Regions from separate parts of the Rhizobium sp. GW821-FHT14E12 genome, predicted to be linked through region 2. Evidence: riboswitches for the same ligand, from Rfam matches in the RefSeq annotation. Region 2 holds a riboswitch; each other region holds the start of a gene.
What was found. Region 2 has a riboswitch for cobalamin ahead of AC1RO0_RS30735 (aromatic ring-hydroxylating oxygenase subunit alpha). Riboswitches for the same ligand answer to the same signal wherever they lie in the genome.
Positions count from the first base shown of each region.

Region 1: another riboswitch for cobalamin. It lies ahead of AC1RO0_RS09255 (ABC transporter substrate-binding protein); the one in region 2 lies ahead of AC1RO0_RS30735 (aromatic ring-hydroxylating oxygenase subunit alpha).
Region 3: another riboswitch for cobalamin. It lies ahead of nrdH (glutaredoxin-like protein NrdH); the one in region 2 lies ahead of AC1RO0_RS30735 (aromatic ring-hydroxylating oxygenase subunit alpha).

Region 1 covers NZ_JBXAPH010000002.1:228,327-238,031, reverse strand. The annotation lists gene AC1RO0_RS09285 (ABC transporter substrate-binding protein) at 1-738, opposite strand, end outside; gene AC1RO0_RS09280 (substrate-binding domain-containing protein) at 728-1,759, opposite strand; gene AC1RO0_RS09275 (aminotransferase-like domain-containing protein) at 1,860-3,188, shown strand; gene AC1RO0_RS09270 (class I SAM-dependent methyltransferase) at 3,207-4,025, opposite strand; gene AC1RO0_RS09265 (ABC transporter ATP-binding protein) at 4,028-4,858, opposite strand; gene AC1RO0_RS09260 (FecCD family ABC transporter permease) at 4,855-5,883, opposite strand; gene AC1RO0_RS09255 (ABC transporter substrate-binding protein) at 5,880-6,911, opposite strand; cobalamin riboswitch at 7,096-7,329, opposite strand; gene AC1RO0_RS09250 (bifunctional sugar phosphate isomerase/epimerase/4-hydroxyphenylpyruvate dioxygenase family protein) at 7,598-9,487, opposite strand; gene AC1RO0_RS09245 (shikimate dehydrogenase family protein) at 9,493-9,705, opposite strand, start outside.
Region 2 covers NZ_JBXAPH010000019.1:21,077-30,781, forward strand. The annotation lists gene AC1RO0_RS30710 (DNA translocase FtsK) at 1-518, shown strand, start outside; gene AC1RO0_RS30715 (FAD-binding oxidoreductase) at 790-2,220, opposite strand; gene AC1RO0_RS30720 (L-threonylcarbamoyladenylate synthase) at 2,255-3,229, opposite strand; gene AC1RO0_RS30725 (DUF6656 family protein) at 3,288-3,899, opposite strand; gene AC1RO0_RS30730 (ACT domain-containing protein) at 4,004-4,417, shown strand; cobalamin riboswitch at 4,632-4,835, shown strand; gene AC1RO0_RS30735 (aromatic ring-hydroxylating oxygenase subunit alpha) at 4,934-6,178, shown strand; gene AC1RO0_RS30740 (FAD-binding oxidoreductase) at 6,182-7,270, shown strand; gene AC1RO0_RS30745 (glycoside hydrolase family 25 protein) at 7,368-8,372, opposite strand; gene AC1RO0_RS30750 (BA14K family protein) at 8,590-9,075, shown strand; gene AC1RO0_RS30755 (transporter) at 9,151-9,705, opposite strand, start outside.
Region 3 covers NZ_JBXAPH010000010.1:105,460-115,164, reverse strand. The annotation lists gene AC1RO0_RS27270 (ABC transporter ATP-binding protein) at 1-111, shown strand, start outside; gene AC1RO0_RS27265 (sensor histidine kinase) at 237-1,301, shown strand; gene AC1RO0_RS27260 (response regulator transcription factor) at 1,304-1,912, shown strand; gene AC1RO0_RS27255 (hypothetical protein) at 2,007-2,363, opposite strand; cobalamin riboswitch at 2,671-2,897, shown strand; gene nrdH (glutaredoxin-like protein NrdH) at 3,146-3,367, shown strand; gene nrdI (class Ib ribonucleoside-diphosphate reductase assembly flavoprotein NrdI) at 3,382-3,795, shown strand; gene nrdE (class 1b ribonucleoside-diphosphate reductase subunit alpha) at 3,765-5,918, shown strand; gene nrdF (class 1b ribonucleoside-diphosphate reductase subunit beta) at 5,935-6,924, shown strand; gene AC1RO0_RS27230 (phosphatase PAP2 family protein) at 7,066-7,788, shown strand; gene AC1RO0_RS27225 (jacalin-like lectin) at 7,888-8,946, opposite strand; gene AC1RO0_RS27220 (ABC transporter permease) at 9,169-9,705, shown strand, end outside.

The sequences.
Region 1 (9,705 bases), on a different contig from region 2:
CACGACAGCGCCCTGGTAAAGATCCTCGAAGCCGTTCTTCTGGCCGACGCCGGTCAGTTCCAACTGGCCGTTTGCCTGCGAAACGAAATAGGTGAGCGGCGCCTGGGAGGAGAAGAAGGCATCCGATCGCTTTGACCGGACTGCAAGAATGGAACTCGGCTGATCGGTAAAGGACTGAACCTCGATTGCGCCCTTGCCGTCGGTCTTGCACTTCTCGGCCTGAACCTGAATAACCCTCTCGGCGGAACCGCCCGCCATGACGGCGATACGCTTGCCGCAGGCCGTCTCCAGCGAAGTGATGCCCTTTGGATTGCCCTTCTGGACGGAGAAGACGACGAATTCCTGAACCCAGTCGACAAAATCATTCGCCTCTTCACGGCTCTTGAAATCGCCCACCGGGCCAAAGGCGAATTGATAGCGGCCGGAATTGATACCGGCGAGCAGGGCGGGAAGGCCGCCGACCGTCTCATGCGCGATCTTCACGCCGAGCACCTCGCCGATGGCATCGGTCAGATCGGCGCTTGCACCGGTCAATTCGGTGCCGGTGACGATCTCATAGGGAGGAAACGAACCATTGTTGACGGAAATCATCTTGCCGGCCGCGCGGATACTCTCGGGCAGTTTGGCCCGGAGCCCCTCGTTCACGGACAGCTTCGGAAGGCCGGCATCCTGCGCAAACGCGGCACTGGAGATCATCAGGCTTGCCAGAGCAAGGCAGGTTACTTTTTTAAACGACATGCACGTTCCCCTTTTTTGGTTTGTATTCCTGCGTGTCAGCCGGCGCTTTGGTGTCGATACGGCTGCCATCGGTGTCGAACTGAAAGAGCTCTTCCGGCGTCAACAGCCGAGGCAAAACGCCCTGCACATGCAGCTCATTGGCGAAATCATGGATCATCGCGCGATTTACTGCAAAGCCGCTCGCATCCCAGCCCTGCGGCAACTCGACCGATGACTTCAGAAGTTCATCGAACATCCAGGGCGTGGTCTCGGCATATTTACGCCGTTTGTTCAGCCACATACGCTGGGATTCATCGATCAGCGCGCTGAGTTCGGCAATCACCCAGGGATGGTCGGCAACGAAATCGGCCTTCAGGCCGATGAGATGCATGCCGGGGACATAGCCGACCTCGTCGAAGTATCGACGCTCGGCACCGCGAAAATCGGACAACACCTGTCGGAAGGGCGAACCCTCTGCAAAATAGCCGTCCGGCATAAACGGCGTGAAGATCGCGTCCAGTTCGCCATCTCTCAGAAGGTCGACCATGGGCCGCTCGCCGGGTGCAGCCTCGATGCGGCCGGCACGGCCAAAGCCATCGAGACGATCGACGATCGGATGCGCCTCGGTCAGCCGCCCCGCGTACCACATGGCATCCTCGACGCCGACGCCTTCGCGACGGAGCGCTGCCCGGGTCCAGGTATTGCCGGAATCGCGCCAACCGGTGACACCGATACGCTTGCCCGCCAGATGCCCAAGCTCGGTGATCGGGCTGTCCTTGGTCGTGATCACGCAGCGGTGGCGAAAGCCGCGCATGATGAAATTCGGGATACCCACGACGCTTTCGTCGCCATCGATGCGAAGCTGCGTATAGCGGCTGAACGACATTTCCGCCGCATCATACGCCTCGCTCTTTCCGACGTGCGAAACTAGGGTGCCGATCCTGTCCACCTTGATGTCAAGCTTTGGAGAGGAGACGTCGCCGAGGACGAGCGGCGTCATGTAGTCCCAGTCACGAAGGGCAAGGCGGAGAGTCAGAGGCATGGACATTCACTCGCTGAAATCTTGTTTTCGAAGTGAATAAATGTTCAAATAGAGCCGATCAAATGTTATTACGTTATTGAACATTAAAAATGGCGCAGAAATGAGCGAAGTCAAAAATGCCGGCTGGTTTGCCGAAAAATTGAGCGACAAGACCATTCGGGGAATCGCTATTGGAACCAGTGCATTGATCCGGGCTGGCGCCCTGCCGGTCGGCACGAAGCTGCCCCCTATTCGCGATCTTGCCTTCGCGCTCGGCATCAGCCCCGCCACCATCTCGGAAGCCTGGAGTGAACTCAGACGCCAGAAGATCATCAGCGGGCGGGGTCGCAACGGCACCTGGGTCAGCGGCGATCGCTTCGTCGCCAAACCGGCTCGATTGGCAAGCAACGGGCGTTACAGTGAGGATGTCCTCGACCTCACCGCCGCCGTACCGGATGTGAGCCTTCTTCCAAAGCTTGCCGAAGCGATGGCTTACGGCGCCTCGGCGGAAAATCTCAACAGCTATGAACGCAATCGCATCCTGCCGGAGCTGGAGGCGGCGATGCGCAAGACATGGCCTTACGAGCCGGAGGCGTTTCTTGCAACGAATGGCGGCTATAATGCCGTCTATACACTGGCGCATGCCTTGATCGCGCCGGGAGAAACGGTCGCGATCGAAGACCCGACAGGCATGCGCCTTCTGGATATTTTCGAAGATCGCGGCGCGCGCGTCATCCCCGTACAGTGCGATTCCGAAGGTCCGCTGCCTTTGTCGCTGCAGGCGGCGATGGAACATCGGCCGGTGGCGTTCATCTTCCAGCCGCGCCTGCATTCGGTCACCGGTCAGACCGTCAGCCGGCAGCGCATGCAAGCTCTGGAAAACATCCTACGCGATACCGATACGCTGATTGTCGAGGATGATGGCATGGGCGACATCTCCGCCGCACCGCGCCATTCGCTCGGGCACCGTTTTCCCGATCGGGTGATCCACATCTTCTCGTTTTCGAAGACGCACGGCCCGGACCTGCGCCTTGCCGTGCTGTCGAGCTCGCGGGCAATCGTCGAGCAGATCCAGTCCTATCGAAGCTTCAGCGCCGGCTGGACGAGCCGCATTCTGCAAGCTGCAACCGCCTGGCTGCTACGCGATGAGGCAACACAGGATACCCTGCATCGTGCACGCGCCATCTATCAGACCCGGCGCGACAACCTCATCGACGCCCTGCGCGACAGGGGCGTCGCAGCTGAACAGGGCCACGGCCTTTGTGCCTGGATTCCCGTTTCCTCCGAACAGTTTGCGATGGTGACACTCGCGGCGCGCGGTATCGCCGTTCATCCCGGCGCGAAATTCTCCAACCTGTCGAGCAATCATCTGCGCGTTGCGACCGCGACGCTCTCCGACCGCTGCGAGGAGGTTGCAAGCTCGATTGCGTTGTCGGCCATCTATGACTGAGGCACTCTATCAACGAGCTTAGCCGGCGAGCACCCCATCGCTGTTTTGCACACTGGGCACCTCACGGGGCCGCGTGCAGCAGAGGACGAAACGCCGATAAAGCAGCGTCCGCAGCCGATTTCTCAGATTGGTGGTCCGTCGCTGGGCAGCGGCGATCGGTAGATGGGAACCGATCTCTATGCCCTCGAAGCCTGCGGCTTCAATCAGCGGCGCAAGCCTTTCCACGGTGAGCCCGGCGCCAAACGGCAGCCGCCCCATGATGCTCTGATGCCGGTCGCTCATCGCGCCGTCATAGTGTGGATCGATCCCGGCCACGCGGTCGATCAGGCCGATGGCGAAAGAGGCGAACCGTCCGACAAGCGTGGGCTTCGCCCAATCGCCGTCAAAGATCAGAAGCTTTCCGCCCGGCTTCAGAACCCGGTACCAGTCCGCGAATGCCTGATCCGGTTCCGTCAGCGTCCAGACGAGATGGCGGCAAACGACGGCGTCATAACCGGCATCAGGCTCCATCGTCCGTTCCGCATCGGCGAGGATAAAGTGCACACCTTCCCGCTTGGCATGTTTACGGCGTGCAACCGCGAGCATCGCCTCGGAGAAATCGAGCGCCGTCACTTGATGACCAAGAGACAGCAACACGTTGGTCACCTCTCCTGTACCACAGGCAAGCTCGAGTACCTTCAGCGGCGCGCGGCCAAGACCGCGTTCAACTGCCGCGGCCCAAGCATTCAGTTCTGGCCCAGGAGGAATTCGGTGACCGAAGGCGAGGTCGAAAGTCTTGGATCGTTCCGACCAGTATTCACGGATATCTTCTTTCAGATGATGATTATGGCCCTGCATGTTTACGACGCCCTGGCCTTGGCGCCCTCGGGCTGGATGTCATCGATGACGCGTAATGACCGGCGCGGAGCCGCCGTCGCCCGGTAGCGGATCAAGCAGCCGCCGTCATTATCGTGCTCCACCTCGACATCCACGCCAAACACATCGCGGATGCATTTCGCCGTTAACACCTCACACGGCGTACCGAGCGCCACCAGTCTTCCATTGTTCATGACGGCGAGGCGATCGCAGAACATGGCGGCGTGATTGAGATCATGCAAGGCTGCGACCACGGTCAGGTCCTGCCGGCGCACAAGATCCAGCAAGCCGATCTGGTGGCCGATGTCGAGATGGTTCGTCGGCTCATCGAGGAGCAGGATCTTTGGCTGCTGTGCGAGCGCGCGGCCAATGTGCAATCGCTGGCGCTCTCCGCCCGAAAGCGTGTGCCACAGCCGGCCGGAAAGATGGAGCATGTCGACATTGGCAAGGGCAGCTTCGACGATCGCGTCATCCGTCGCCGACCAGGGCGATAACGCACCGAGATAGGGCGTGCGGCCGAGTTCAACGGCCTGTCTGGCGGTGATCCGCTCGCCGGTATCTGCCTGTTGCTCCACCAGGGCCAGACGCCGGGAGAGTTCGCGCCGCCCGAGAGAGTGGATCGGCGTGCCATCCACGAGGATCTCCCCGGTCTTCGGCTTGCGGATGCCGGACAGCATCATCATCAGGCTCGTCTTGCCTGAGCCGTTCGGCCCGATGATGCCGAGAAACTCGCCAGCACGGACATCCAGCGATATATCCTGCACAATGGCTTGCCCGCCGGCATTCCACGAAACATTCCGTGCCGACAGGTTCATGCGCGTGCTCTCTTCTGGCTCAAGATCAAGGCGAAGGCGGGCGCTCCGACAAGAGCGGTGATCACCCCGATCGGCAGGACCTGGCCGTGTATCAGGGTGCGCGACAGGATGTCGGCCGCAATCATGAAGATGGCACCGATCAGGGCCGCTGCCGGCAGAAGCACGCCATGGCGAACACCCACCAGCATCCGCGCCGCGTGCGGGATGACCAGTCCGACAAAGCCGATGGAGCCGACGATCGACACCATGACGGCGGTCATCATGGCGGATGTGCCGACGAGCACGAGATAGGTGCGACGCACCGAAATGCCGAGCGAGGCCGCCGATTCTAAGCCGAAGGTGAAGGCATCGAGCGACCGGGCATGCCAGAGGCAGATGATGAGCCCCAGTAGTGCGGCGGGAATTGCCAGCCAAGCATCCGGCCAGCGCACGCCGGAGAGATTGCCGAGCAGCCAAAACATGATGCCGCGCGCCTGTTCGGCCGTCGCCGCCTTGGTGACGATGAAGGAGGTGAGCGCATTGAAGAGCTGCGAGCCCACGACCCCCGCCAAAATGATCGCGGCCGTCCCACGCCCGGCCCTGACGGCCAGCAAGGCAACGAGGGCGAAGGCGACGAGCGCACCGAGGAAAGCGCCCATCGGCATCGTCAGGACGCCCGCGCCCAGCCCGAGGATCGCGACACCGACGGCGCCGGTGGAGGCGCCGGCGGAAATTCCGAGAATGTAGGGATCGGCCAGCGGATTGCGCAACAGCGATTGCAGCACGACGCCGGACAGGGCCAGTGCCGCCCCGCAAGAGGCTCCAACGACCGCGCGGCTCAGCCGATAGCTCCAGACGATACCCTCATCGATCGGTTCGAGCGGATAACCGGCGCCCCAAAGCCGATTGGCCACGGTCTTGGCGACGGTCTCAAACGGGATCGAGGTCTCGCCGATCGCCGCGCCCAGCCAGAGCGCGGCAACAAGAATGGCGAGCGCCAAGGCGATTGTACCCGTTCGCCCGATCGATGAAAGAGCGCGACTCACTGTGTCAGGCCGGCCGCAGCGATGGCGTCAGCAAGCGCCTCTATGCCTTCGATGGTACGAATGGTCGGGTTCATCGCCTGCGCATCCATCTCGAAGATATGACCACTTTTGACGGCGGGCATCAGGCTTGCGACAGGATCCTTTTCCAGGAATTTCCGCTTAGCCTCCGCGCTATCCAGCGGATAACGGCGCCGCTCCATGGCAGCCGCCACGATCATGCTTGGATTGGCCTTGGCAATGGTCTCCCAGCCGACGGTCGGCCACTCATCATCGGTCTCGATGACATTCTTGATGCCGAGCGCCGACATGATGTAGCCCGGCGCGCCGTTGCGGCCCGCCACATAGGGATCGGCATCCTTGGCGCTGGAAAACCAGAAGACGGCGGAAAGCTTGCCCTGTGCGGAAGCAACCTTGGCACGGGCTGCCGCTTCGCGCTGCTTCAGATCATCGACCACTTCCTCGCCCTTGTCCTGCACATTGTAGATCTTCGCGAGATCGCGGATCTCCTGATAGACGAGACCCATGGTGAAGACCTGATGGCGAACGCCGTCACTGGAGGCGGAGTTCTCCTTGCCGACGCAATCCGACGGCGAGGTATAGACCGGGATGCCCAGCTCTTCGAACTGCTCCGGCTTGGCGACCACGCCTTCCGGCCCGACCTGCCACTGGAACTGAACAGTGACGATATCCGGCTTCTTTCCGACGACGCTTTCGAAGCTCGGATCGTTGTCGGCAAGGCGCTCGATCTTGGCGTTGACATCCTCATAGCCCTTGAGCACCGGCCCAACCCAGAGTGCTGTGCCGACCACCTTGTCGGCAACACCGAGGCGATAGAGGATTTCCGTCGTGCTTTGGCCGATAGAAACCGTGCGCGACGGCGCCTTCTGGATGGTGATCTGCCGGCCGCAATTCTGGAGCGTGAGAGGGTAGCTGGTTTCAGCCGCTCCCGCCTGCCCCGGCAAGCCGGCGACGATCAACGACATGGCAAATAAACCGGCGCGCAATGGCCGCTTGAAAATGGTCTTCATCATAATTCCCCGAAGTGATGTGAACGCCGCCCGAAAAGGGCGGTGGTGAAGGTCAGAATGCCCAACAGGCAGTCCGAGCGGTCGAATGATCGTCAAAATTCGGGGAAGGCAGCGCACCAAGGCGCTGCGAAGCGTGAAGGATAGTCATGTCCTGCTCCTGTTTCGGGCATCCCCGCCCGTGACATTGGATAGATCTTCGACGGCAGGTCTCCTGGCTCACGGATATCAGTCGTCCATCTGCCTTCCCGCATCCGATCGACGCAGTGGCACGGCACCTTTCGGCGCCACGAGGATGGACGGCAATCCGCTTACAGTTGCGGGGGCAGCCACGGTCTCAGTCCCTTTTGGGTCGTCCTCACCGTGTTCCCTATTAATCCCCTCGGAGTCATCGTCGGGGAACCGTCGCGTCCAGTTATGCCAAGCACGACGGTTGCGTCAAGCTGCGAAGACGCCCACTTGAAAATACCCCTCGCGACCATCGTCGATCTCAGTGTCATGGTAAACCAATTCGGTAATGTAATAACATTACACTCGCTATCAAACTTTCTGGCGCCTGTCCAGTTCACATGATCCAATCTGTGAAACGCTGGGAATTATTAGCCGATACCGGCACCATCAAGCAGTGCCATGCGTGACGGCCGGCCGACGGCTCCGCACGGAAACGATAATCCGGCTACGGGTCACATTCATTCTCTTGGCAGGCCTTCCGGCCGGAGATGCTTCTTGAGTGCGGCGATGCGGAAGATGGCATTCGGGGCGCCATATCCCCGGTAACCACCGCGCTGAACGATCTCGAAGAAGAAGCCCTCACCGAAGGTGCCGCTATAGAGCTGGAAGAATTCGCCGTGCTCGTCGCGGTCGTAGAGAATGTTCTCTGCCTTCAGCCGCTCGGTCAGTTCCGGATCGAGACCGAAGCGCGCTTCGACATCACCGTAATAGTTCGGTGAGATGGGCAAGGGCTGGAAACCGTTCTTCCTCAGTGCTTCCGCTGTCTTGAAAATGTCGTCGGTCTGGAAGGCGAGGTGCTGCACACCGGAGCCGAACTTTTCCGCGATGAAGTGACCGGCGAGCGTCCGGCGGTTCTCCGCGCCGTTCAGCGTGATCCGCAGCGTGCCGGCGTCATTTTCCACCACCTGGCTACGCACCACGCCGGCCGGATCGATGATGTCGACCATCGGCGTCTTGTGGGTTTCGAAGATCGAGCTGTAGAAGAGAAGCCAGGTCAGCATTTCATCATAGGCGACCGTCTGGGCGATGTGGTCGACATGCCGGAGGTGGGCCGGCACGACCTCCACATCGTCCTCGACGGCCAGGAAATCGATTTCTGCGAAATGGCCGAGATCGCCCTTGTCGTCGATGAGATAGATCAATCCGCCGCCGACGCCGCGGATCGCTGGCATCTCCACTTCACCCGGGGCAACCGGCTGGCCGAAGGGCTCAGCGCCGAGAGCAACGGCGCGGGCAAGCGCAGCCTGGGCATCGTCTACGACAAGCGCCATCGCATAGGCCGAAGTGCCGTGCACGGCAAAGGAGGAATTGGCAAATCCCGCTCTGTCGGTATTGACGAGAATGCGGATATCGCCCTGCTGAAAAAGACTGACCGTCTTCGTCCTGTGCACCGCGACCTTGCGGAAGCCGAGCGTATGCAGGAGGCCGGTGAGATCGCCCGCATCGTCCTCGTCGGTGGAAAATTCCACGAAGCCCACACCTTTTACCGGTACGCGCTCGGGCATAGCCGGGACGCTCAGACCGCTGGCATTGGGATTGCGCCGCACCTGGTCACCGAGATAGATCAGCGAGCGATATCCGTCGGCAGCGATTGAGCGCGACGAGCCACCGCGGAACTGGTCGTTGAAGATTTCCAGCGAGAAATAGCCATCATAGCCGGTCTCGGCGACAGCCGTCGCAAAGGCCGTCACGGGCAGATCGCCCTCGCCCGGCATATTGCGGAAATGCCGGCTCCAGTAGAGCAGGTCCATGTCGATGAGCGGCGCGTCCGCCAGCTGGACGATGAAGATCTTGTCCTTTGGAATGGAGCGGATCGAATTGATGTCGATCTTGCGCGACAGCGTGTGAAAGCTGTCGAGGATCAGGCCGATATTGGGATGGTCGGCCCGACGCACAATTTCCCACGCGTCACGATGGTCGTTGATGTGCCGGCCCCAGGCCAGCGCCTCGTAGCCGACCTTCAAGCCGCGCTTCGCGGCGCGCTCGCCGAGTTCATGGAAATCGGCCGCCGCCCGGTCGATGCCGCCGAGCGAAGCCGGCGAGACATTGGAGCAGACCAGCACGAGATCGGTGCCGAGTTCCTGCATGACATCGAACTTGCGCTCCGCCCGGTCGAAGGTCCGAGACCGAAGCGGCTCCTGCATGCCCTCGAAATCACGGAAGGGCTGGAAGAGCGTGATCTCCAGCCCGTGGTCGCGCACCATCCGCCCGACATCGGCCGGACTGCCGTCGAAAGCCAGGAAATCATTCTCGAAGATTTCCACCCCGTCGAAGCCAGCCCGCGCAATCGCCTCAAGCTTTTCCGGCAATTCCCCACTGATCGATACAGTCGCAATCGACGTCTTCATTGTGGTCAAACCTCCTTGTCGGGGTTAAGTCCCCAGAATGATATCTGTGCTTCGAGCTGCGCGAGCGTCATTTGCGCGCCGGGCTGTATGCGGATGCCGCGCGCCTCGGCCGCTCGCAGCCAATCGGTCACCTCAGGCTTGGTCACCGCTTCCGCGACCATCTGCAAATCGGGAAGGGAATCGAGTGGGAACGGATGAAGATCGGTCGCCGACATGCC
Region 2 (9,705 bases):
CCTTCCAGGTGACGTCGAAGATCGACAGCCGCACTATCCTCGGCGAGCAGGGCGCCGAACAGCTCCTCGGCCAGGGCGACATGCTGCACATGGCCGGTGGCGGCCGCATCTCCCGCGTCCACGGTCCCTTCGTCTCGGATGAAGAGGTCGAAAAGGTCGTGGCGCATCTGAAGACGCAGGGCCGTCCGGAATATCTCGACACCGTCACCGCCGACGAGGACGAGGAAGAAGACGAAGAGGACACCGCAGTTTTCGACAAGGGCGCGATTGCCTCCGAAGACGGCGACGATCTCTACGAACAGGCGATCAAGGTCGTCATGCGCGACAAGAAGTGCTCCACCTCCTACATCCAGCGCCGCCTCGGCATCGGCTACAACCGCGCCGCCTCGCTCGTCGAACGCATGGAAAAGGACGGCCTCGTCGGCCCGGCAAACCATGTCGGCAAGCGCGAGATCATTTCGGGCAACCGGAATGGTGGCGGGCAGGCAGCGCAGCCGAGCAATGAGGATTTTGATTGAGCGTGTTGCTATGAATTGAGCGATGGCTGTCGTTCGTCGGAACAGCCGTTGGTCTCCACCCGCCCTCGTCCTTCGAGGCCCATCTCGGCTCACGCCTCGAAGGGCACCTCAGGATGAGGGCTGATCTTCCTGCCCAGTCGGAATAGCGTCGTTCTTCTTACCGCTTCCGCAGTCCATATGCCTGATCCTGCAGCCCGTCCGCCCTCATCCTGAGGTGCAAAGCCCATCGGGCGTAGCCTCGAAGGACGAGGGTCGGCCCCGAGCTTGCTTCTTACACCCGCAAAACCTTCCCCGGATTCATAACCCCCGCCGGGTCAAACGCCGTCTTTATCCGCCGCATCAGGTCCATCTCGATATCCGAGCGGATCGACGCCAGTTCGTCGCGCTTCAATTGGCCGATGCCGTGCTCGGCGGAAATCGAGCCGCCATGCTTCAGCACCAAGCCGTGCACGATCTTGTTCATGTCGTGCCAGCGGCCGATGAAGTCTTCCTTGTCGGCGCCGACGGGCTGGGAGATGTTGTAGTGGATATTGCCGTCGCCCATATGGCCGAAGGCGCAGATGCGGGCACCGGGCAGGGCCGCCATCACAGCCGTCTCTGCCTCGGCCATGAATGGTGGGATCCGCGCGACCGGCACGGAAACATCGTGCTTGATCGAGCCGCCCTCGGGCTTCTGCGCATCCGACATGCTCTCGCGCATGTGCCACAGCGCCTTCTGCTGCGCCTCGGAGCTGCCGATGGTCGCGTCCTGGATCAGGCCTGCCTCATAACCCTCTTCCAGCAGTGTCGTCATCATCCGCTCGGCGGTCTCGGCCGAATCCGAGGTGGAGACGTCGATCAGCACGTACCAGGGATGCACCGTTTCCAGCGGATCGCGAACGCCGGGAATGTTGCGCACGGTGAATTCAACGCCGATGCGCGGCATCAGTTCGAAGCCGGTCAGCGCTGTGCCGCAGAGGCCGGATGCGTTCTTGAACAGGGTCAGCGCATCGTCGACCGACTGGATGCCGGCAAAGGCCACTTGATGACCAAGCGGCTGCGGGAAAAGCTTCAGAACCGCGCCGGTGATGACGCCGAGCGTGCCTTCGGCGCCGATGAAGAGATCGCGCAGGTCGTAGCCGGTATTGTCCTTCTTCAGGCGGCGCAGCCCGTTCCAGATTTCGCCGGTCGGCAGCACCACTTCGAGGCCGAGGCAGAGCTGGCGCATATTGCCATAGGCGAGAACGGCAGTGCCGCCGGCATTGGTGGAAAGGTTGCCGGCAATGCGGCACGAGCCTTCCGAGCCGAGCGTCAGCGGAAACATGCGGCTATGCTCCGCCGCCGCCTTATGCACGTCGGCGAGGATGCAGCCGCCATCGACGACCATCGTATTGCCGACCGGATCGACATCGCGGATGCGGTTCATGCGCTCCAGCGACAGGAGGATGTCGGAGCCGCCCTCGCGTGGCGTCTGGCCGCCGACAAGGCCGGTATTGCCGGTCTGCGGCACGATCGCCGTGCTCGTCTCGCTGGCAAGCTTCAGGATCGCTGAGACTTCTTCCACAGAGCCGGGCTTGAGCAGCATCGGCGATGCGCCATGATAGAGCCCGCGGTTTTCGACCAGATGCGGGGCGAGATCCACTGCCTCCCGCAACGCATGCTTTTCGCCGACGATGGCGGCGAAGCGATCGAGAAGGGCGGAGGAGGGGGCGGCGCTGCTCATGGCGTGTCCTTTACCGAATGGCGTGTGGTCGGATTTACTCTCTCGGCGCGGCCGCGCGTTGCAGCCTGTCGTTGATGGCCTCGCCGAGGCCCTCGTCCGGAATGTTGGAAAAAGCGATGGTCGCAGCGCCGCTGGCATCGGCGCGCTTCATGAAGTCGAAAAGATTGGCGGCGGCCTCGGCAAGATCGCCGGACGGGCTGAGGTCGAGCACGACCGCTGCCGTCTCGATGCCGGCAATATCGGGCCTGCCGAAGCGGATCAGCGCTTCGCCTGAGGAAACGGCGGTGGCGTCGAGTCGCACCGCGGCACCCGGCGCATAATGCGAGGCCAGCATCCCCGGCGCTTCGATGGCCGCCGACGCGCCATTCTTGCGTTTCAACAATTGACCCGCGATCCGCTCGATCTCGTCGGCCGCCAGCCCACCGGGCCTGAGCAGGCGCATCTCGCCGTCCTCGACCTTGACGATGGTCGACTCGACACCGACGACCGAAGCTCCGGCATCGAGGATCAGCGAGATCCGCTCGCCGAGATCGTCATGGACATGATCGGCGCTGGTGGCGCTGATCTTGCCGGAGGTATTGGCGCTGGGAGCGGCAAGCGGCCGTCCGAAAGCGCGGATTAGCTCGCCGGCAAAGCCTTGGGGTATCCGGATGCCGACCGTATCGAGCCCGGCAGTCGCCAGCGGATGAATGTCGCTCTCCGGACGCAGCGGCAATACCAGCGTCAGCGGACCGGGCCAGAAGGCTTCCGCCAGCTTACGCGAGATGGGATCGAAGATCGCATAGCGCTCGGCCATGGCGAGGTCGCTCATATGGCAAATCAGCGGATTGAAGCGCGGCCGGCCCTTGGTCTCGTAGATGCGGGTGATGGCGGCGGGGTTGGTGGCGTCGGCGGCAAGCCCGTAAACCGTCTCGGTCGGCAGCCCGATTGGCAGACCTTCGGCGAGAGTTGCCGTTGCCGCCGCTATTGCCGCCTCTGGATGCTGGAGAATATCTATATGTCGCGCCATGGCCTGACCGATTGCCGTTCAGGCCGTTCTTATGCTTTTCAAGTTTGGGGATCAATGATCAAAGCTGGCGAATGATGTCGCGGAGCTGTTCGTTGCGCGCGCCGAGCAGCAGCACATTGCGGACGGCGATCTGGGGATCATGGGTGTGGAAGAGCACGCCGTTGCCGCGCACGTCGCGATTGATCGTCAGCTTCTTCTTTGAAACGTCCTCATCCGGCCTTATGGCGACGGCGAAATACATCCGCGAATATTTCAGGCTGATGTCTTCGAAGAAATTGTCATTCTGGCCGAGGCGGGCGAAGAAATTGGCGATGTAGAAGGCCCAGCTCACCTCTTCGTACTGCGCGAATTGCGTCCGCGCCGCCGTGACGTGGCAATAGCCGAGATGCGGCGTATCCCTGAGCGTGTGATGGAAGATCAGTTTGGGAAAGCGGATCGACTGGTGAAAGCTGTTGAGCCGGCCATGGGTCGTTTCGCCCGCACTCCTGAGCTTGTTCGCCGTGCGTTCGGCCACTTCCTCGAAGGTGAGGTAACGTCGCTCCTCGGCGAGCCAATGCGTCTTGTCGCGGTTGATGCGGCCGGTGCGCAGGAATTCCGTATATCCGGGTGCCGGCAGCGTCGGCTCCGGGTCGGCGGGTTTCTTGGCATCGAAATATCTGAGCTTTGCCATGCCGGCTCGCCATGGAGGTCTGAATACCACATGATAGATTGCCTAGCTTGAGCCGGGCTGAAGCGCGTGCCTTTGTCGGCGGATTGTTGAAGAGGGAAAGAACCATGCCTGGCATTACCGACCTCAAGCAGCTGCTTGCCGGCATGAAGCCTGATCTCGTCGAGGGTGAGCTCGTCTATTGCAGCGTGCCCGCCTCGTCGCTGGCGGATTACATCCATATGAATCCGGTTGGACTGTTTCAGGAAAGGGAGGGTGTGACGCTGATCTTGCCGGTCGAGGCGGCTCGACAAGCGGGGCTCCCGGCCGAGTCGGTGATGCGGATGATCACCCTCGAAATCCACTCCTCGCTGGAGGCCGTGGGTCTCACGGCTGCCTTTGCGACGGCGCTCGGAAACGAGGGGATCAGCGCCAATGTCGTTGCCGGTTATTACCATGATCATATCTTCGTGCCGGCGGCCGATGCCGCGCGTGCAATGGCGGCGCTACAGGCGCTTTCGGCTGGGCAACGCCCAGTTTGAGGTGTGCTCGCAAACGGCTTTGTCGCAATTAAGACAAAGCGTCACCGTTGCTGTGCTGTCCGAGTAGAAAACGATGCTGCTCGTGGACGCATAAGGATTTGAATTGTCTTCCGATATTTTGATTCCGCCGTCTCCGTGAAACTCTTCTTTGGTCTGTCGTCAATTTCGAAGCGGATGTCGCATTGCAGCAGAGCGGCGAGAAGGGCGCGGATTATGATGGTATCAATCTCAAGGTGCCGCCCGCTAGGGGGGCGGAGAATTGGGAAGCCGGTCGAAATCCGGCGCTGCCCCCGCAACGGTGGTGGAGTAAGGCATGGCGAATGAAGCCACTGGGCAGAGATAGCCTGGGAAGGTGCCATGGGGTCCTCTAAGGGGACCGCTCCAGAGCCCGGAAACCAGCCTTGGGGAGACTGATTTACTGACCGCGGCGGGCGGTCGGGACATTGCGTTGCGGTCGTTCGCGGCCGATCGTGCATGTCCTCTGCCTGCTGATCGCTACCGCGCAAGGATAGGCAAATGGACATCAGCAGCAACGTTTTGCGGCAATTGAAGAACCGCCGTGAGGGCTTCAGCCTGGAGCAGCCCTTTTATACCGATCAGGATTATTTCAAGCTCGATATGGAAATGATCTATTATCGCGACTGGCTGTTCATCGGCCATGATTGCGAAGTACCGCGCGCCGGCAATTATTTCACCGTCCAGATCGGCGACTATCCCGTCGTCATCGTTCGTGGTCGCGATCAGGTCATCCGCGCCTTCCACAATAGCTGTCGCCATCGCGGCTCGCGCGTCTGCACGTCCGAGCGCGGTTCTTCGGCAAAGCTGGTCTGCCCCTATCATCAGTGGACCTACGAACTGAACGGGAGCCTGCTCTTTGCCCGCCATATGCCGGAGGATTTCGACAAGAGCGAGTTCTCGCTGAAGCCGGTCCATTGCGAAAGCGTTGGCGGCTATATCTTCATCTGCCTTGCGGATCAGGCGCCGGACTTCGCGCCGTTCCGCGCCATGGTCGAGCCCTATCTCGTCCGCCACCGCCTCGGCGAGACCAAGGTCGCCTTCGAAAGCACGATCATCGAGAAGGGCAACTGGAAGCTCGTCTGGGAAAACAATCGCGAATGCTATCATTGCGCGGCCAACCATCCCGAACTCTGCCGCACCTATCCGGAAGCGCCGAGCGCGACCGGCGTGCAGGGCGCCAAGGACGATCCGGTGATTTCGGCGCACTGGGCGAAGTGCGAGGCGGCAGACCTTCCAAGCGAATTCCGCATGTCGCCGTCCGGCCAGTTCCGCGCCGCACGCATGCCGCTCATCCAGGATGCCGAGAGCTACACCATGTCGGGCGCGCGCGCCGTGCAGCGGCCGCTCTCCAACGACGTGCTGGAAAGCCATATAGGCACCTTGCTGCTCTTCCACTATCCGACGACATGGAACCATGTGCTTGCCGACCATGCGATCACCTTCCGTGTGCTGCCGCTCGGCCCCGAACAAACGCAGGTCACGACCAAGTGGCTCGTCAACAAGGACGCGGTCGAAGGGGTCGACTATAACATCGACGAACTCACCCACGTCTGGACCGAGACCAACGATCAGGACCGCCGGATCGTCGAGGAAAATGCCTTCGGCATCCGCTCGCCCGCCTACCAGCCCGGACCCTATTCGCCGGAAGATGAAGGCGGCGTGATGCAGTTCGTCGAATGGTACGCGAATTTCATGATCAACCGGCTGCAGGGCGATCAAGCCAAGCTGTCGGCGGTTGCCTGAGTTATGAACATGACCGTCTCCCTCCGCCATCAGCACCTGGACCAGATGAAGCCCTGGAGCGACAGGCAGCATCTGCTCGAATGCCTTTCGGCAACGCCGGAAGCACCCGATGTGATGACTTTCACCTTCCGCTCCGACAAGGATAACTGGTTCCGCTATCTGCCGGGCCAGTTCGTCACCCTGGAGCTGCCAGCGGCTGCGGAGCCGGTCATGCGTACCTATACGCTGTCCTCGACCCCGTCGCGCCCGCTCTCGATCGCCATTACCGTCAAGGCGCAGAAGGACAGCATCGGCACGCGCTGGATGTTCGAGAACCTGAAGCCCGGCATGCGTGTCAAGGCTTTCGGTCCGCTTGGCGATTTCAGCCATGTCCGTCATCCCGGCGAGAAATATCTCTTCGTTTCCGCCGGCTCCGGCGTCACGCCGATGATGGCGATGACGCGCTACATGTCCGATACCGCGCCGCTGTCCGACATCACCTTCATCAATTGCTCGCGCAGCCCCGCCGACATCATCTTCCGCTCGGAGCTGGAATATCTCGCCCGCTTCATGCCGAACCTCGATCTCGGCTTCATTGTCGAAGGCTGCGGCCGCACCGATCTCTGGTCGGGGCTGAAGGGCCGTATCGACAAGGCGAAGATCGGGTTGCTGGCGCCCGATTTCATGGACCGCACGATCTTCTGCTGCGGCCCGGAAGTCTTCATGGACGCCGTCCGTTCCATGCTGGTAGCCCACGGCTTCGACATGACGCGCTACCATCAGGAAAGCTTCCAGCCAGCGCAGGCGGCAACGCCGCTGGCCGAAGTCAGCGATGACGCCTCCACGGAAGCGGCGACGTCGATCAGCTTCACCATGGCCGGCAAGGATGTTCCCTGTGCGCCCGGCCAGACGATCCTGCAAGCCGCGCGCGGCGCCGGCGTGCGTATCGGTGCGGCCTGCGAGTCGGGTCTCTGTGGCACCTGCCGGGTGATGAAGCTCTCGGGCGAGGTCGAGATGAGCCACAATGGCGGTATTCTCGACGACGAGATCGAGGAAGGCTACATCCTGGCTTGCTGTTCGCGTCCGAAGACGGATGTTCAGATCGAAGCCTAAAGCAATTCCAGGAAAAGTGCGCAGCGGTTTTCCGTCCGGAATTGTGTCAAAAAACTGGATAGAGCGGTGAAGCGATTCTATGAAGCGCTGAACCGCTCTAGAAATCCTGGTAGTTCAGCTCGTTGACCTCGACCGGTGTCTTTTGCTGGGTCGAGGCGGTGACGACCGGGTCGATCATCAATGATACGAGCGTCTGCAACGGCTCGACACAGCGCGGCGCCTCGGCGATCATCATGTCGGGCGCCGGCATCGGCTTGGCGGGCAGGAGATCGCCCTGCGGCCAGACCTTGGCCAGTTGCAGCTTGGTCATCGGCACGACATTGACGTCGATGTCCTTCAGGGTCCCCGGTACCCGGTAGGGGCAGCTCTTGTCCGAACAATTGTCGGAGGAGGCGAATTGCCAGAGGGCATAAGTGTCCCAGTTGCCGAGCGGGAAAGTGCCCTTCAGGTCGGATTTGTAGCGCGCATACCATAGCGGCAGCCGCGCCAGGATCGGATAATCCTGGCGGTGGTCGGCGATGTATTGAGCGGTGTTGTGGTTGGTATAGAGGATCGGATAGCGCCCGGTCCTCACCTTAATATGGCCGACGAAGACTTGCGCGTCGGAGAGCGACATATACCGCAGGACGTCCAGGCCCTCGATATCGAGCACCATCAGTTCGTCCGGTTTCGGATCGGCGTAATCGAGAAAATGATTGGCCTGATCGACCGGATTGCCCGGCCGCCCGAGATGATAGGCACCCCATAGCAGCCCATTCATTTTCGCCAGCATACGCCGTGTCTGATAGAGCTCGCGGCTGACCGCATATTTGCGCCACATGGTCTTGCAGTGCGCGAAGGTGTCGCCGGCATGGTCGCCGGTGCAGCTGAAGCTCTCGGGCAGGCCGTCGGAAGCCTTGGAGATGAAGGCGGAGATGCGCTTGTCCTGCAGGAGCTGCTCCCAGTCGATGGTGTTCAGCTCGTAGGCATCGATGATGAGAGCGTTCTGCGGATCGGTCCAGGGTTGGCTTTCACCGGCCGCAAGCCTGGAGGCCAGTCCCAGCAACGCCAGGACCATCAGGAGACTGCAAATCAGAGGGTGAGTCTGCCGGTATCCCTTCATGAATTGAGGGTAAGGATGAGTGGTTAATCCCGGGTTAAGAATGAGATCGCTATAAATTTACCGTGGAGTCTGTGCATAAGGCCTTAAATAGGTGCATATTTAAGGTTGGACTAAATGTCCGCGCGACTTGTGGATGCGCAGAGCAGTAAGGGGGGCTGTCCCCGATACTTAACATTGTTTGCTTGAGCACAAGACAAGCCAGGGAATGGAGAAGTAAATGCTTGGTTTCCGTGCGAGAATTGCGACTATCGCTCTTTCGGCCGCCGTGGCTCTGACGAGCTTCACGCCGTCCTTCGCAATGCAGATGCCTGCCGCACCCGTTGTTGCGGCGGACAAGGCCGCGCCTGCCGGCGTCGAGCGGGTTCAATGGCGCGAGTATGGTGGTGGTTACGGTGGCGGCTATTATCGTCGTGGCTACTATCGTGAGGGTTGGTATGGCGGTCATCGTGGCTACCGGGACTATCGTCGCGGTTATCGCTATCACGAGGGCTACTGGTTCCCGCTGGCCGCATTCGGTGCCGGCGCCCTGATCGGCGGGGCGATCGCCAGCCAGCCGCGCTATGCGGCTCCGCCGCGCGCTGCCGGCGTCAATCCGCGCCATGTTGACTGGTGCTACGCGCGCTATCGGTCTTATCGGTCTTACGACAACACGTTCCAGCCCAATAATGGCCCGCGCCGGCAGTGCTACTCGCCCTATTTCTGAGCGAGAGATCAGGATCTGTCGAAACAAGCCGCCCGGTGATCCACCGGGCGGTTTTTTCTTGGCCGATTGTCGGTGTCAGAGAATGTTGACCCGCTTCAGCAGCCACCAGGCGAGCAGCATGGAGGCGATGATCAGGACAACGGCATATTCCGTGCCGGCGCCACCGCCTGAAAACGGCAGGCTCGACGTGTTCATGCCGAAAAAGCCGGTCACCAGCGTCGGCGGCAACAGCAGCGCCGTCATGATCGACAGGATGTAGAGGTGGCGGTTAATCTCGGAGGAGAGCTTCGAGTCGATTTCTTCATGCAGCAGGCGCGCACGCTCCTGAAGCGCATAGACGTCATGGTCGACCGATTCCAGCCGCCCGGTCAGCCGACCCGCGACGTCCTCGAAGCCGAGCGGCATCTCCTCATCGTCGGAGGCTGCTGCCCGCCGCATCAGCGTCAGCACCGTGCGCAGATGCCGATGCAGCCGCACGATTGTCCGGCGCACCGGCGCCAGACGCCGCCGTTCGTCGCGGGGCGCATTGTCATAGACGAAATCCTCGATGAGGTTCAGCTCCTCGGTAATCTCGATGACCAGCGAGATCAGCGTGCGCTGGAACTCGACGACCAGCAGTTCGAAGAGGTC
Region 3 (9,705 bases), on a different contig from region 2:
GAGGATTATGCCGATACCACGCTGAAAGCCGTGACGAACTGGGCTCGTTATGCCGAATATTTCGCCTATGACGAGAATGCAGACCTGTTCACGCTTGAAAACCCGAGCTGAGAACCACGCCTGATCATGGCCGACCATTGGCCCACCGCAATGGTCGGCATTGCTCATGGCTTTCCGATCGTGCACCCTGCCGTCGCATGTGCAGCGGCGGATTCGGGTGGGAAGGGTAAGGCGATATGAGGCGCGAGGTCCTGCGATATCTGGTCGAGGCGCCCTTGATGTGGCTGGGCATTACGCTGCTCGCCGCCCTGATCTTCGTTGCCGACACGGTAACCAATCTGGAGATCGCCTTTGCGGTGCTCTATGTCTCGGTGATCCTCATCTCCGTGCGCTCCGGCCGGCCCGGGGCCGTCATGGTCGTGGGGATCGCCTGTGCTGTCCTCACCATAGTCAGCTATTGTCTGACACGGCATGGAAATTCCCAATCCGGCATGGTGAACGGGGCCATAAGCCTGCTTGCGATCGCCGCGACCACCTATCTGGCGATCCGGATCGAGGCGACCGAGGCAAGGGCAAGGCAGGCGCAATCCGAACTCGCGCGGATGTCGCGTATCATGACGATGGGCGAACTCAGCACCTCCATCGCCCATGAGGTGAGCCAGCCGATCACCGCGATCGTGGCCAATGGCAACGCCGCGCTACGCTGGCTGTCGGCGGCACCCTCCAACCAGGAGGAAGCACGGCGCGCGCTCGACAGGATAGTCAAGGATGCGGGCCGCGCCGGCGAGGTGATCGGCCGCGTCCGCAGCCTGGTTGCGCGAACAGCGCCATCGCGCGACAGCATCGACATGGCCGAGACGATCACCGAGGCGTTGGCGCTCGTCCGTGGCGAGATTCGCGAAAACCATATCCTGCTGCGCACCGAACTTGCCAACGATCTACCATCCGTAACGGGCGATCGAGTCCAGCTGCAGCAGGTGATCCTAAACTTCGTCATCAATGCCATCGAAGCGATGGCGGGCGTCGATGCGGAGAAACGCGAACTGCTGGTCAGCGCCGCAGCTGACGACAAGAAGATAACGGTCAGCGTGCGCGACACCGGCATGGGCGTGCCGCCAGCCACTTCCGACAAGATGTTCGAAGCCTTCTTCACGACCAAGACGACAGGAATGGGGATGGGGTTGGCGATCAGCCGGTCGATCGTCGAGGCGCATGGCGGCACGGTCTATACGGCGCCCAACTTCCCGCATGGCGCGGTGTTCGGCTTCATCCTGCCGTGGGATACTGGAGTGAGAGGATGACCATGCCGGAGCAGAAACCGACCATCTACGTCATCGACGACGATCCATCCGTCCGGAACGGACTGGACAGCCTCCTGCGCTCGGTCGGCTATGACGTCAGCAGCTTCCCATCGCCACGGGATTTCCTCGGCCACCAGCGATCCGATGGTCCGTCCTGCCTTGTCCTTGACGTCAGGATGCCGGATGCAAGCGGCCTTGATTTCCAGGACGAGTTGGCAAGGACCGGCAATCCCTTGCCCATCATATTCCTGACCGGCCACGGCGACGTGCCTATGTCCGTGAGGGCGATGAAGGCCGGGGCTACGGAGTTTCTGCTCAAGCCCTTTCGGGAACAGGATCTTCTCGACGCCCTTCGGCAAGCTTTGGAAAAAGATCGCGCCCGGCTTCGCCAGGACGCTGCGACAACCGATCTGCGGGAGCGGTTTGCGACGCTGACGGTGCGGGAGCGTGAGGTGATGGCGCTCGTCGCCCGCGGACGCCTCAACAAGCAGATCGCCGCCGAACTCGGCCTGAGCGAAATCACGGTGAAGGTTCATCGCGGCCAGGCGATGCGCAAGATGCAAGCGGGATCCGTCGCCGACCTCATCAGGATGGCCGACGCGCTCGGATAGCTGGAATGCCTGTCCAAGGCACGATCGAAATCATGCCTTGGCGCCATGCTTCGGCCCGCCGGCTACATTGGTCGCGGCGGATAATGCCTGCGCCTCAATTGAGGGCCGGGCAGCCGCGTCGATTGGCAAAGACCATGCGGTCGGGGCCACCGTCGTTCCAGCCGCGAACGACAATGCGTCGCCCATTGTTTTCGACCGAATCAATGCGTCGGAAACCTTCCTGGCGGGCGGCATCCATAAGGTCGCGCCGGCTGCAACCACCACGGTCACCACGGTCACGATCCCTGCGCGGACCATCCCAGTCCTGATCCTGCCGGCGGTCCCATCTTGGCGGCTGCCTGTATCCGTCATCGTCGCCGTAATACTGCGCCATGGCGACAGACGGCATCAATTGCGTTGCGGCCAAGCCGGCCAACGCGATGAAAGAAACTCGTGCAAAACGTCTAAACATCCTTCGCTCCTCACTTTGATATCGATGGCATGGATGGGTGATATTGCACTCAACATGAACGCTATCCGAACAAACCGTTCATACAGTCCCAACGCGATCGTCCCCGAAAATACCGCCCCATAATGCTGTATTTCCCCAGATATGAAAACTAGGGTTGTGACCAGTGAAGGCAAGCACGGGAATTTGGCTCACCGGAAGAGGCAACGGAACGAAGGAAAGCAACGCCTCCCCAAGGGCGGCGTTGCTCTATCCCCACGAAACGCGACGGCATGTCATCATATCGATTGACGAAATTCCAACCTCGTCTACTATATCTAGTGTTCGAGGTTCTTCCGATTCGCAAGGATTGGAGGCTAAGACGGGAATACGGTGCGCGACTGTCCATTATGGGCGCCGCAATTCCGGAGCTGCCCCCGCAACTGTAAGCGGCGAGCATCTATCCAGCGAAAGCCACTGAAGCATGATGTTTCGGGAAGGCGAGGATCGATGCAACGACCCGCGAGCCAGGAGACCTGCCTCAAACAAAACGTCCACGGGCGGGGTGTCCGGAAGGTCGCGATGTACTGCGGAATGACGCCGCTCGTACACGCCTCCCCGAACTCCTGCGATCAGTCAACTTCGGGGTGAAGTCCATGTCGAATTTATCAAGCCAGTCCCTGCGCGAGTAGCCGCGCGTCCACGTCCGAATCCGGGCGTGTGCTGACCCATCTTCATTTTCTTCGAACGGGCATCGGCGGATGTCCGAACGATATCGTGCGCCTTTCAAAGATACGAGGACAATCATGAGCATCACCGTCTACAGCAAGCCCGCCTGCGTCCAATGCACCGCAACCACAAGGGCACTCGACCGTCACGGCATCAACTATCAGATCATCGATGTTTCCATCGATGATGCCGCCTTCGAACTGGTGCAGGGCCTCGGCTACCGCCAGGTCCCGGTGGTCGTCGCGGGCGAGCAGCACTGGGCGGGCTTCCGGCCCGACATGATCAGCGCGCTTGCCTGATGGAACAGCCGTCGATGGGGCAGATCGTCTATTTCTCCAGCCGGTCCGAGAACACCCATCGCTTCATCGGCAAGCTCGGCCTGGACGCCGTGCGAATACCGGCCCGTCCGGATGAGCTTTTCCGTGTCCACCAGCCCTTCGTCCTCGTGGTGCCGACCTATAGCGGCGACAGCGGCAAGGGCGCGGTTCCAAAACAGGTGATCCGTTTCCTGAACGAAACGGAGAACCGATCGAACATCCGAGGCGTGATCGCCGCGGGCAACAGCAACTTCGGAGCGACCTTCGGGATCGCCGGCGACATCATCTCCGCCAAATGCCAGGTGCCGTATCTTTACAGGTTCGAGCTGATCGGCACGGAAGAGGACGTCGCCAATGTCAGAGATGGATTGGAACGATTTTGGACACGCTCACACACGAACGCCCGGTGAAGGCCACCGAAACGCAGCTCGACTATCATGCGCTGAACGCCATGCTGAACCTTTACGACGAGGGCGGCAAAATCCAGCTCGACAAGGACCGGCTGGCGGCGAAGCAGTATTTTCTCCAGCACGTCAACCAGAACACCGTCTTCTTTCATAACCTCAGAGAGAAGCTCGATTATCTGGTGACCGAGGGCTATTACGAGCGCGAGGTTCTCGACCAGTATTCCTTCAACTTCGTGCGCGATCTCTTCGATCACGCCTATGCGAAGAAGTTCAGGTTCCCGACATTTCTCGGGGCGTTCAAATATTACACCAGCTACACGCTGAAGACCTTTGACGGAAAACGTTACCTCGAGCGCTACGAAGACCGCATCTGCATGGTGGCGCTGACCCTGGCGCAGGGCAATGAATCGGTTGCCAAGGACATGGTCGACGAAATCATTGCTGGCCGCTTCCAGCCGGCGACCCCGACCTTCCTCAATGCCGGCAAGAAGCAGCGCGGCGAACTGGTCTCCTGCTTCCTGATGCGTGTCGAGGACAATATGGAGTCCATCGGACGCTCGATCAACTCGGCGCTTCAGCTCTCCAAGCGCGGCGGCGGCGTCGCGCTCTCGCTCACCAACATCCGCGAGGCCGGCGCGCCGATCAAGCATATCGAAAACCAGTCATCCGGCATCATTCCGGTGATGAAGTTGCTGGAAGACAGCTTCTCCTACGCCAACCAGCTCGGTGCCCGGCAAGGGGCGGGCGCGGTCTATCTGAACGCGCATCACCCCGACATCATGCGGTTCCTGGACACCAAGCGCGAGAATGCCGACGAGAAGATCAGGATCAAGACGCTGTCGCTCGGCGTTGTCGTCCCTGATATCACCTTCGAACTCGCGAAGAACAACGAGGACATGTACCTGTTCTCGCCCTACGACGTCGAGCGCGTCTATGGCGTGCCCTTCACGGAAATTTCCGTGACGGAGAAATACCGCGAGATGGTGGCCGACAACCGTATCCGCAAGAAGAAGATCAAGGCGCGCGATTTCTTCCAGGTGATTGCCGAAATCCAGTTCGAGAGCGGCTATCCCTACATCATGTTCGAGGACACGGTGAACCGCGCCAATCCGATCGCCGGGCGCATCACCATGAGCAACCTGTGCTCCGAAATCCTTCAGGTGAGCGAGGCAAGCACCTACAGGGACGATCTTTCCTATGAGCATATGGGCAAGGATATTTCCTGCAATCTCGGCTCCCTGAATATCGCCGCGGCCATGGATTCGGACGACTTTGGCAAGACAATCGAGACGGCAATACGGTCGCTGACGGCGGTCTCCGACATGAGCCACATCTCGTCGGTGCCCTCGATCGAAAAGGGCAATGATGAGAGCCATGCGATCGGTCTCGGCCAGATGAACCTGCATGGCTATCTCGCTCGCGAGCGGATTTTCTACGGTTCCGAGGAAGGCGTCGATTTCACCAATATCTATTTCTATACCGTGACCTATCACGCCATCCGCGCCTCCAATCGCCTGGCAGTGGAGCGGGAGCGCAGCTTCAAGGGGTTCGAGAATTCGAAATACGCCTCTGGCGACTATTTCGATAAATACATCGAACAGGAATGGAAGCCTGCAACGGAGCGGGTTGGAACACTGTTCGAAACCGCAGGCATCGACATTCCGACGCAGGAAGACTGGCTGGAGCTGAAGCAGGCCGTGATGACATCGGGCCTCTATAACCAGAACTTGCAGGCTGTGCCGCCGACGGGATCCATCTCCTACATCAACCACTCGACCTCCTCTATCCATCCGATCGTCTCAAAGATCGAAATCCGCAAGGAGGGCATGATCGGCCGCGTCTATTATCCGGCGGCCTTCATGACAAACGACAATCTCGACTACTATCAGGACGCCTACGAAATCGGGCCTGAGAAGATCATCGATACCTATGCGGCGGCCACCCAGCACGTCGATCAGGGACTGTCGTTGACTTTGTTCTTCCGCGATACCGCGACGACCCGCGACATCAACAAGGCGCAGATCTACGCCTGGAAGAAGGGCATCAAGACCATCTACTACATCCGCCTTCGCCAGATGGCGCTGTCCGGCACGGAAGTGCAGGGCTGCGTGTCCTGCGCGCTCTGATACCCTGGGGAACAAGATGAATATCCAAGTGAAAACCAACACGCCGAAGCGTTCCAAAGCGGTGCGCGCCATCAACTGGAACCGTATCGAAGACGACAAGGACCTGGAGGTCTGGAACCGGCTGACGGGGAACTTCTGGCTGCCGGAAAAGGTGCCGCTCTCGAACGACATCCCTTCCTGGGCGACACTGAAACCCGAGGAGCAGCAGCTCACCATCCGCGTCTTCACCGGCCTGACGCTGCTCGACACGATCCAGAACGGTGTCGGTTCGGTGACGCTGATGGCGGATGCGGAGACGTCCCATGAAGAAGCGGTGCTGTCGAACATCTCGTTCATGGAGGCGGTGCATGCACGGTCCTACTCATCGATCTTCTCGACGCTGTGCCTGACGCCGGATGTCGACGACGCCTATCGCTGGTCGGAGGAGAATGAGTTCCTGCAGCGCAAATCGGCGCTGATCATGGAGCAATATGCCTCCGGCGACCCGCTGAAGAAGAAAGTCGCCAGCGTCTTTCTCGAAAGCTTTCTTTTCTATTCCGGCTTCTATCTGCCGATGTTCTGGTCAAGCCGGGCGAAGCTGACGAATACCGCCGACATGATCCGCCTCATCATTCGCGACGAGGCCGTGCACGGCTACTACATCGGCTACAAGTTCCAGAAGGGCCTGGACCAGCTTCCGGAAGCACGCCGGCAGGAGATCAAGGACTTTGCTTTCGACCTGTTGCTCGAGCTCTATGACAACGAGGCAAAATACACCGAAGCGCTCTATGACGGTGTCGGCCTGACGGAAGACGTCAAGAAATTCCTGCACTACAATGCCAACAAGGCGCTGATGAATCTCGGTTACGAGGCGTTGTTCCCACCGGACGCTTGCAAGGTCAATCCGGCTATCCTGTCGGCACTTTCGCCGAATGCCGATGAGAACCATGACTTCTTCTCAGGCTCGGGATCGTCCTATGTCATCGGTAAGGCGGTAGCGACCGAGGACGAGGATTGGAATTTCTGAGCCGACACCGCCGGTCATTTCCGAAAACACACCGTTTCGCGAGCAGCGCTTTTCCCGTTGCCGCATGGATTTGGCCGGTGGTACACCTCGACCGGAATCCAAAGGAGACGAAATGACAACGATTCAGATGGGCGGCCGCGCATGAGCGATCAGCAGCCCCGCAAGCCGGGGATACTTGGGTGGCTGAACCGCTTCGAACCCCTGGTGCTCGTCATGTTCGCGGCTTTCTCCGGCGGACTCTTTCTATTTGTGCAATTGACCGGCGAAGTCCTTGAAGGTTCGACGAGGCGATTTGACGAAAGCATATTGCTGGCGCTTCGCCAGCCCGACGATCTCTCTCGTCCGGTGGGGCCTGCGTGGCTCACCCATGCCTTCAGCGATATCACCAGCCTAGGCGGCACGACGGTCCTCACGCTGTTGACGACTATGGTGACCATCTACCTGCTTCTCGATCGCCGCCGCTCGATCGCCATCTTCATCCTCGCCTCGGTGCTGGGCGGATGGCTGCTGAGCACCACCCTGAAGCTGGGCGTCGCAAGGCCAAGGCCGGACATCGTTCCGCATCTGGTCGAGGTTCATGACCTGAGTTTTCCGAGCGGCCATGCGATGGTCTCAGCCGTGACCTATCTGACGCTTGGCGCGCTTCTTTCCCGCACGCAGGCCTACAGGTCGACCCGGATCTTCATGATCGTGGTCGCCATTCTTCTGACGCTTCTGATCGGCACAAGCCGGGTCTTTCTCGGCGTGCATTTCCCGACCGATGTCCTCGGCGGCTGGTGCGCCGGCGCCACCTGGGCGCTCGGATGCTGGATGATCGCCCGCCGCTATATATCGACATCGCCTGGTACGAAAACCCCGGGATAGGTGGATGAACCCACCGGGCATTCAACCAAAACAGGGCGCATCGAATTGCGCCCTGTTTCGTGACCAATAAGATCGGACTTGCCGGTCTCCTCAATGCCATTACAGCCTTGAGGAACGCGCTGGGACCAGCCGCTTGACGGAGGATCCGTTGTCAGGGCCGGCCGAATCATCCTGGATCTCGATGGTGGTGTAGCTCACCCCTTCATAGGTTCCGCTGATGGGGTATTCGAGCTTATCGCCATCGGTAAAGACGATGTGCATTGTCCCGGTAAAGCCGACATCTGCCTTCCCCGTATAGGTCACGGCGAGCAGAGTGACCGTCGTGCCAGGCATCAATGTGCCCGAGTAGCTCCAGCTCAGCTCATGCGTCGAGGATTCGCTGAAGGATTGCTCCGAACTTAAGCCCACCTCCCATGTGAAGGTCGTCTCCACCTCGCCAATGGTCGGCACGCCGGCGGTGAGCCCGATACTTCCTCCGAACGAGAATGTCTGTCCCGTCGTCCAGGTGCTGCTGTCGGTCACCGAGACCGAACCCGAAAACGTATACTGCTTGTCGCCGTTTCCGTTGTTCGAGTAGGTTTCCCTGGCGAGCCGGTCGGGATTGCAGGGCTGGCCGCTCAGATCGGAATACTTGACGTCTTTCAACGCCATCGACGTGAACGGCTTCAGAAAATAGAAGCCCAGATTGTCGAGATCCGAACCGCTGCGACCGAGCGCGCCGACGCAGATGCCGCTACCGACATCGACGCGATATTCCGTCGAGGTCGAACCGCCGGAATCAAATCTTCCGCCGCTGCTCGTGGTGAAGCGAATACGGCCAAGGCGCGTTCCCCGGCCGTTGCCCCACAGGCTTAGCGCGCTGATCGTCTCCCCCTCCGCGAAGCTATAGGACTGATCCGGATCGTCGGATGCCGTCCCCTGAGTAAAGCTCGTGCCGTCGGAAAACAGCAGATAGATCTGGCGTACGACAGAGCCGTCGACCCATGCATCGATTTTCTTCAGCGAACCACCCTTCATGACCAGATTGTGGTCGAAGGGGTCGCCGCCGTCGCCGCCGATGATTCTCAGCGGCGCGCAATATTGCGCCGGATTTTCCCCAGCCTTCACGGGGAGCGCGGGATCGATTTTCGATCTCGATTGTTGCGCGGAAATATTCATGGCTGCCTCCTAATGGGTTGATGGGAAAGGAAGCCGGCCCGTTCAATTTGAAATTGAATATCCTCAATTCAGGCCAGCAACGACAGCCTATATAAGCGCATCGATATATACATACGGCAGCTGTCGTATTTCAGCCGCGTCAGTGAATGTGCGAAAAGCTGCTTGACCAATTCACAAAAATGAAATGATATCAGTTAATTTCATTTTTCAGACGGCGGTATAATGTTGAACGGTACCATGGCCCAACTTGCCGACGGCGAGACCAGACGAAGGAGCGGGTTCGCCTTTCGCGGGGCGATGTTGGTCCCGGGCGCGCTCGTCGCCTTCGTCCTCATCCTCTTCGCGCTTGCCCTCGTCATCTTCCTCTCGTTTCGGACAAACGACGGTTCGCTCCTCGGCGCCGGTATTTCGCTTGGCAATTTCGGCACGCTCTTTTCCGACCCGCTTTATGGGATGGTTATTCTAAGATCATTGGTGATTGCCGGCGTCGTGACGCTGGCGACGGTGGCAACAGCCTATCCCGTCGCCTATTACCTTGCCTTTCACGCCGGCTCGAAACGAGGCCTGCTGCTCTTTCTGGTAACGCTGCCCTTCTGGACCAGCTACCTGCTGCGGGTCTTCGCATGGAAGATCGTGCTCGCCTATAACGGCGTCCTTAACTCGGCGCTGATGATGACCGGCATCACCACGGAGCCGCTGACGATCTTCCTGAACACGCCGGCAGCCGTCGTCCTGACGCTGGCGCATGCCTATGCCCCC